2 regions of the Lysinibacillus sp. NPDC096212 genome follow, and region 2 is predicted to be linked to the other one. Evidence: riboswitches for the same ligand, from Rfam matches in the RefSeq annotation. Region 2 holds a riboswitch; the other holds the start of a gene.
What was found. Region 2 has a riboswitch for FMN ahead of ribE (riboflavin synthase). Riboswitches for the same ligand answer to the same signal wherever they lie in the genome.
Positions count from the first base shown of each region.

Region 1: another riboswitch for FMN. It lies ahead of ACIQ7T_RS17335 (ECF transporter S component); the one in region 2 lies ahead of ribE (riboflavin synthase).

Region 1 is NZ_JBIWFQ010000018.1:67,714-72,148, forward strand. It holds gene ACIQ7T_RS17330 (sodium-dependent transporter) at 1-1,334, opposite strand, end outside; gene ACIQ7T_RS17335 (ECF transporter S component) at 1,499-2,086, opposite strand; FMN riboswitch at 2,309-2,507, opposite strand; gene ACIQ7T_RS17340 (RNA polymerase subunit sigma) at 2,802-4,109, opposite strand; gene sigX (RNA polymerase sigma factor SigX) at 4,106-4,435, opposite strand, start outside.
Region 2 is NZ_JBIWFQ010000003.1:228,732-233,166, forward strand. It holds gene ACIQ7T_RS04515 (YibE/F family protein) at 1-617, opposite strand, end outside; gene ACIQ7T_RS04520 (SDR family NAD(P)-dependent oxidoreductase) at 1,004-1,126, shown strand; gene ACIQ7T_RS04525 (hypothetical protein) at 1,171-1,308, shown strand; FMN riboswitch at 1,537-1,662, shown strand; FMN riboswitch at 1,788-1,913, shown strand; gene ribE (riboflavin synthase) at 2,056-2,691, shown strand; partial or broken gene ribB (3,4-dihydroxy-2-butanone-4-phosphate synthase) at 2,904-3,494, shown strand; gene ribH (6,7-dimethyl-8-ribityllumazine synthase) at 3,856-4,323, shown strand.

The sequences.
Region 1 (4,435 bases), on a different contig from region 2:
AGCATATTTACAAACACAACGATAATGACAAAAGGTACTACTATTAACATCAGCAGTCGATACGCTGAATAGAACCCCTGGCCCATTTGACTTCCTATTAATAATTCCTTCTTCACAAATTCTTTATCAACTACATACGCAATAAAGATAGCAATCAATAAGTTACCCAACGGAAGCATTAAATTAGAAACTAAAAAGTCAGTTGCATCAAAAATTGTTTTTCCAAAAATTGATACATCAGCTAATGTACTTGATGAAAGTGCTGCAGGAATCGCTGCAATAAAGACTACTACACCTAGTAGCATCGTCAATGCAGAACGAGACATACGTCCCTTCTCCATAAATGCCGCTACGATAATTTCATATAAACTGAAGGAAGAAGTTAGCGTTGCGAATAAAAATAATAATAAAAACATCGCTAAGAATATTTCACCAAATGGCATTTGACTAAATGCTGTTGGCAGAACCGTAAATAATAAGCCTGGTCCAGATGCCGGTTCTAAATCAAAAGCAAATACAACAGGGAAAATGGCTAATCCTGCTAAAAACGATACAAGCACAGTGAGAAGAACAACAGAGCCTGCGGAATTAGGTAAGCTCACATCTTTCTTTAAATAGGAGCTGTACGTCACAAGACAAGAAAATCCTACTGCTAAGCCAAAGAAGGACTGCCCTAACGCTTCCAATATAGCCTTTCCAGTTATATTAGAAAAGTCAGGCCACAAGAAGAATTTAACCCCTTCCATTGCTCCATCTAATGTTAAAGCCCTCACAACAAGCACAATAAACATAATGAATAATAAAGGCATCATCCACTTATTGGCCTTCTCTATACCATTTTGCACGCCAAGTGAAATGACTAATACATTTACTAGCGTAAACAGCCCTAAACCTAGCAATGTAATCCAAGGTGTTCCTACAATCTTTGCAAATAGTTCACTAGGATCCACGGAAGGATCAATAACAGCCCCAGTCACACCAAGGCCACTATATATAAAAATCCAACCTCCTACAACACTATAAAAACTTAATAATAAAAAACAGCCGAGCACACCCATACGACCAACCCAAGCCCAACCTGTTTTAGTAGGTGCAATTTTTTTATAGGCAGTCACAGCCTCAGACTGTGTACCACGACCTAAAATATATTCTGATAATAACATCGGTAAACCAATCAACAATGTAAATAGCACAAAAATCAGGAAAAATGCTCCCCCGCCACTTTGTCCAGTAACATATGGAAGCTTCCAAATTGCCCCCAGTCCGATTGCAGCTCCAGCCGATGCTAAAATAAAGCCTAGTTTACTAGACCACTGACTCTTTTTTTCACTCATCTCTTCAAACTCCTCTAACTTACTCAACTCTTCCTTATTCTACAATAAAATAATACAGTCGACTACATTAATTCTATATGTTACTTTTGCGTAATATTATCCAACACCTCAACCATTCTACATAAAAAACCTCGAACGCTTAACAGCTCGAGGTCTCATCCTAATTATTTTGTTAAATACATAGAACGCTGATGATCAATCCATTTACGCATTGTTGTGAATAGTAATGCCATGATGATAGTAATTAAAATACCTTTCACAATGTTAAATGGCAAAATACCAGCTACGATCATTTTATATAGTGAATCACCTACAACAGGCTCCATACCTAAAAAGTAAGTGTACATAGGTAAAAATACTGCATAGTTAAGGATGCTCATTCCTACTGCCATTACAATTGTTCCAGCAGCTAAACCTCCGATAAGGCCCTTAACTGTTTTGGAGCGATTAAAAACAAAGCTCACTGGTAAAATAAATAAAATACCTGTTGCAAAGTTCGCGATATGTCCTACCGGTACTCCCGTTGGCGTGCCTGAGAAAACCCAGTCCAACACATTTTTAAATAATTCTACTAAAATCCCCGCTACAGGTCCCATAGTGATTGCTGCTAGTAATGCTGGCATATCACTGAAGTCCACTTCCAAAAACATTGGAAATGGCGGAATCGGGAAATTAAAAAGCATTAATAAAAACGAAATACTGCTCAGCATACCAATCGTAATATACGATTGAAGTTTAACATTTTTCTTCATAGAAAACTCTCTCCTCTTTGCTGATTCAATCTCGCAAGAAGAAAGGTTACGACCTAATCAATTATTATCATGAAAAAACCCTTATGCAAAAGAGCATAAGGGAGAATAGGCATGATTAAAAAACGCCATTAATTAACTATTTTCTGAGCATACGCTGTGTGAAACCACATCGAAAAAACGCTCGTACATAGCTAAATTCATAACAATGAATGACGATCGCACCTCCATCTTCTCCCATCCAGACTTTAACTGTCGGCCTTGGAATTGCACCAAGTCAGCCATGCAAAAAAATTATTTGCACAGGTCGCGGGCTGAAGAGCCTTTAGTAAATCATGCGAGCTAATATGTCTTAAAGGAAACATTAGCGATTTACAACTCTATTACCGCCGGTCGGGATTTTCACCCTGCCCCGAAGATGAATCATTATTTTTTTATTTCATAGCCTTACTATAATGAATTATTAGAGAAAAGTAAATAGCTTTGCTTTAAAAAAATCCGATTAAACTTGTATGCTTTAATAAATACTCGTGAAAAGTAGCTTAAATCCTTATTCATCTCATCACCTATAGAGGCGAGAGACTTCGTAGGTGACGCTTCGCTTTCGCTACTGAAAATAATTGCTAAGTTAAATGACAAGAGCATTCACGCACATATAGTGGCGAGAATGCTCCAAAAATTTATTTATGTTCTGTTCGTCTATTTGTTGTTAGGCTGTTTATGGCATATATCGTTTATTGGCTCCTACAGGCTTTGGCAAGAATTTTTTTAAATCAAATCCTTCCCAGGTTTCCTGTACAACATTGTCTAAACGTATTTGTTGATCAAAGCTTGCAGCAGTGAGCATCATAGCTTCTATCAGTTGAGTTGCACGAACAGTATCCATGGTCGTTAAATCAAGCGGCTCATCAAATGTAACAATAACGCCTTCTGCTACTTCTTTTACAGTGTATGCTATATTTTCTGGTACAACTGAAACGTATACATCATCATTTTTATTTCGCATATCGGTAAGCGCTTCTGTTACAGTGGGAAAAGTCTTACGAGAATCGGGTGATAAATATTCAGCTCCATTTTCATCTTTATATAAATAATAATTAAAATGATTTGAGCTTGTTAATGCCTTAGGATTACTTGGCTCTTCTTCCTTGGAAAATTTGTAGGCTGTACCATCAGGATTTTCAAACTCAATATCTTTATACTCTGAATCTGAGAATGTATCCTGTAAAGTCTCTAAATATTCATTAGTATCTGCTGAAGCAACATCATAATCATTTTTCTCCGGCAATACATGAACTAGTTTATCGCCCTTCTCCTTCAATTCTCCTTTATATGGATGATAGTTAGTAAAACCATTTGCTTTCTCATCAATTTGCGGCGCATACTTTTCATACATTTGTAATGTTGTAGGCTTTTTCTTCGGAAAATCAGTGGCAACTCGTTCATTTGGAATGATATACGTCATCGGTACGCTTTTCTTATCACGATTTGCCAAACCAATATGAAACACTACTGCTTCTGTTAAATCTTCCTCATAAACAGATGATCGTAGAGACATAATCCTTGAATGTTTTGCTACTATGTTGTTGGATTCCATAATCTTATCCTGGTTGACAAAGCTTTTCGCTGCTCGACTATCCTGCGATGTTGAATATTGAGAGGTTTCAGGAGCATTAGCCTGGTCTAATTTTGCATCATTATGATTCATGAACATAGAGCCTGTAATTACTGTTAAAGCGAAAACTGCTGCAACACTCATAAAGATTGGCCATTTACGAACTTTCTTCTTTGTTGTTGCAGTCTCGGTACTTTCTTGTTGCGTAGGAATACTGTGTTGTTGCTCTTGCGATGTTATTTCATCATCTATTGGTTGTTGTATAGCTTCTTGAAGATGGACATTATCCTGCAAGCGAGCATCTGTCAATAATCGATTTAATATTTCTTCTTTTGAACGGCGGTCAGAAAGCTTAGGGGCATTATTTAATAGATGCTCAAGTTGATCATCATCAAATTGGTTATGTGTCATTGCCGTTTCGCCTCCTGTTCTCTAACCTGTTGTAGCTGTTGCCGTAAAAATTTAATGGCACGATGCTGAGTGGTTTTTACCTTCGCTTCTGTCCAATCTAGTATTTGTGCAGTTTCTGCAATCGATAAGTCTTGAAAGTAGCGCATAATAATGACCATTTTTTGGTCACCTGTACAGTGTTCGAGTGCTACTTGCACCTGCATAAATTCATCACTGGCCTGCAATACGTCCTCCGGTGATGGTGTGGTTGAATGTAGCTGTTCCGTTTCCCAATCAAAAAAATCAAGTGAATGTTTTTGACGTACAGCCTGCTTTCTAAAATGATC
Region 2 (4,435 bases):
GCATATGTTTTTTCATTCAAGCCGTTAATGAGAATTAAAGAAATGACCGTAAATAAAAGAACACATACCCCGCTAATAAATATCAAATTTATATTAGAATTTATATATAAATCCAAAGCGTATGATAATACAAGCGAATTTACAATTAAACTGATGATTGAAAATAATCCTTGTCTTTTACCGACAATTAGCAAAGCAAAAATAAAAATCCACGCCACTATCAAGACAAACTGATCACGTTTCACGTCTAAAATAGCCCCAGTTAAATCTCCATTTTTGTCTGTATTTACTTTAATGGAAACAAATAATTTATTCCCAACATGGTACTCTTGATCAAAAGCCCCAGATGCTGAATACTCATTTGTAAAATGAATAAGCTTACCTTTTTTTTCACCATTTTTTAATACAGCTGTAATTTGCTGAGTATATAAATGATCTTCATTTTCATACATATCTGTTACAGGGTTTGATTCTTTTAATTCCGTTTTTATAACTTCCGCAATTGGACGATCATAAAATGCTTCGTTGTGATAAACGAAAAAAACAGAAGCGATAAAGCAAATTGCGATAAAGGTATAAAATATAAATTTAGATTTTTTTTTCAAGATGTTTTGCAATAAAAAGCCTCCAATGTGAGAAAGGAATCTGATTGTACTTATGCGTTCATTGTTAAAATGGCACGAAAATGACTCACAATATCACTAATTTTTTAATGTCAAGCAGATTTAAAAAATGCCATTATAAAGTAACGTGCTAATTGAATAGAGGTTCCTTAATTATATAGTAGATTTTAGCTTACTTAGTTAGTTTTAGCATAATTAAATTATTGTTATTCATTATGTAAGTGTTTATTAATTTTTTGCTTATGACAAATGGGATGGTACAACATAGCATGTGAAGGAAGCGAAAAAATATAGGAGAAATCGCCATTATTCAGGACGCGATAGTTGAATTGATACTGGCCAGGTTAGGCAGTATTTAATCAAAAGAGGAATGGTTTGGCATGAAATGTGTTAATCCAGTAATGGAAAAGCAGGATAAAGGATCGATTATTAATACTGCTTCATCGGCAGGTATTCGTTCAGAACACAGTATCGCTGTATATTCCGCAAGTAACATGCGGTAATCGGTTTAACGAAAGGCGTCACGGTCGAGTATGCAAATAAAAGTATTCGTATTAATGCTGTGTGTCCAGGCGGCATCGTTACACCATTATTTCAAAGTGTTGGTGAAACACTTGAAAAAACAGGGTACGTACCAGAAGAAATGTCACGTGTATGTATGGGACGCCATGGTGAACCAGAATAAGTTGCAGAAGCGGTCCTATTCTTAGCATCAGATAAAGCAAGCTTCATGGCTGGTGCTGTTGTCTCTGTTGATGGTAGTTTGACTGTATAAATTTATTGTTTTTGTAGCAATTTACAAACGCAACGATAGGCAAACTTGCGAATGTGAAATGAATTATAGAAAAAATTTATAAAGAATTATCTGGATAATAAAATAAATTAGTGTTATCGTAAGAACTAGCTAAATAAAAATATCCTTCAGGGTAGGGTGAAATTCCCAATCGGCGGTGATGAAGAAATTCAAAGTCCGTGAGCGCAAGCTGATTTGGTGCAAATCCAAAACCGACAGTTATAGTCTGGATGGGAGAAGGGTAAAAGTGTGAGCTTTTTAAATTCGCTTGAGTTTATAAGGTGTATTTGAGTATGCTTTTATGTTAACTACTTCCCATTTTATAGTCGGGAAGTAGTTTTTGTTTTATTTGGCTAAAAAATTGAATAGCAGTAGTTCTTCGGGGTAGGGTGAAATTCCCAATCGGCGGTGATGAAGAAATTCAAAGTCCGTGAGCGCAAGCTGATTTGGTGCAAATCCAAAACCGACAGTGACAGTCTGGATGGGAGAAGAACGATGAGATGACAGCCTATGGAAAAAATATTATATCCATAAGGTTTATTTGTTGACGTCTTATGTATATGAACTCCCAAACCCCTTTATTCTAAGGGGTTTTTTGTTTGAGCGGAAATTATTAAATGAATGAAAGCAGGTGAAAAAATGTTTACAGGAATTGTTGAGGATATTGGCACCGTAAAAACCATGCAAAGCGATCGACAAAGTATGAAAATCACCGTTATTTCAAAGAAAATGGTAGAGGATGTAAAGCTAGGGGACAGTATAGCGGTCAATGGTGTTTGTTTAACAGTGATATATTTTAATGAACAAGAGCTAACGATGGATGTAATGCCTGAAACAGTGAGCGCAACAAATTTACAGCAGCTCGCAGTTGGAGATCCGGTAAATTTAGAACGCGCTATGTCAGCTAATGGACGTTTCGGTGGTCATTTTGTATCCGGACATGTTGACGGGGTAGGGAAAATAGTGCGCAAGCGGCCATTAGCAAATGCAGTCTATATTGATATTGAACTATCGAAGGAGTTAACGAGCTACTGTATTCCAAAGGGCTCCATCACAATTGACGGAACGAGTCTAACACTCTTTCAGGTTGAGAAAAACGGTGTCACAGTATCACTGATACCTCACACATACAAGGAAACAATTTTAGGTATGAAAAAAATTGGTGATCTCGTCAATATAGAAACCGATTTAGTTGGAAAATACATTTTGCATCAACTTAAGTATGGACAGGAACCAACCATTTCAAGAGACTTCTTAGCAAAAAACGGGTTTTAACTTCTTTCAGCGAAGCCAAAACATCTGTACCTGTCGCTACGCTTTCGGTACAAAAAACATCCGCTGAAATAGAGGAACTTAGTCTAAGAACGCCACGTTCTGTGGAAACGGTTGAGTGACCAACGTCATGCTTGCAGGCCTAAGCAATCCGGACGCAATTATGCCGAGGCATAATTGATCTAATAACACTTTAAGAACTGGAGGTGGCGATATTGCTACATTCAATTGAAGAAGCAATAGAGGATTTAAAACAAGGGAAGATGATTATCGTAGTAGATGATGAGGACCGAGAAAACGAAGGGGACTTACTCGCACTTGCGGAATTTATGACCCCAGAAACGATTAACTTTATGGCGACCTATGGAAGAGGTCTTATTTGTACGCCGATTTCACAGGAGCTTGCACAAAAATTAGCATTAAAGCCAATGGTTAGTATTAATACTGATAATCATCAAACGGCATTTACCGTTAGTATAGATCATGTAGACACAACAACTGGAATTAGCGCCTTTGAACGGGCAATGACTATACAAAAAATGCTAAAACCACAGGCAAAAGCTGCGGATTTTCGTAGACCGGGCCATGTATTCCCGTTAATTGCAAAGGACAATGGTGTATTAGAGCGTAGAGGACATACGGAAGCTACAATTGATTTGGCCAAGCTGTGTCATAGTATTCCTGCGGGCATTATTTGTGAAATTATGGGGGACAATGGCAAAATGCTACGCTTTAATGACCTTGTTAAATATGCAGCGCAACATGATTTAAAAATGATTTCAATTGAAGCATTGGCCACTTATCGTCTTAAACAAATAATGGAAGAAAACACACAGACAATATAAAGGATCATCAACAAAAGTTTGGAATGACATTTGTTAAAACGTACTTTATGTATATAAGTTGATTGGAGTGGAGACTGGGCGACTCCTTGAGGATTAGCGGATAGAGGAACGAAGGCTAAAACCATCACGTCCTGTGATAATTCGTGATCAACATCGTGTTGGCCCGAGACCCTGGAGCGCAAGCGAAGGGGCTCATCGGACGCCCTCAGGAAGCTCTGCTCTGCGCGAAAGCGTAGCGACAGCAATAACAAAGCGCCCAGTCGGAACGGAAATCAACCCCACGTTATGATGATTAGACTAAATAATAAAGGAGAGATTCAAAATGGTTAAAACATTTGAAGCACAATTAATTGGTACGGATTTAAAAATAGCAGTAGTAGTTGGTCGTTTCAACGAATTTATTACAAGCAAATTATTAGACGGTGCATTAGATGGTTTAAAGCGTCATGGTGTGGATGAGAATTCTATCGATGTAGCATGGGTTCCTGGTGCATTTGAAGTGCCATTCATCGCGAAACAGTTAGCTGAAACAAAGAAATATGATGCAATTATTGGATTAGGTACAGTAATCCGTGGCTCAACAACACATTATGATTATGTATGTAATGAATCAGCAAAAGGAATTGCAAATGTGTCACTAACTACAAATGTACCTGTTATTTTTGGCATTGTAACTACAGAAAATATTGAACAAGCGATTGAGCGTGCAGGGACTAAATCAGGAAATAAAGGCTATGATGCAGCAATGTCCGCTATTGAAATGGCAAATTTAAAGAAGATGATTGGATAAATTTTTCCTAATAATAGTATGAAAATTTCGCAGATGAATTATTCTGAAAAAGTATTATAAACATTAAAGTTTTCTTGAATATTTTTTTAGACAATGGGGAAAATATCCGTAA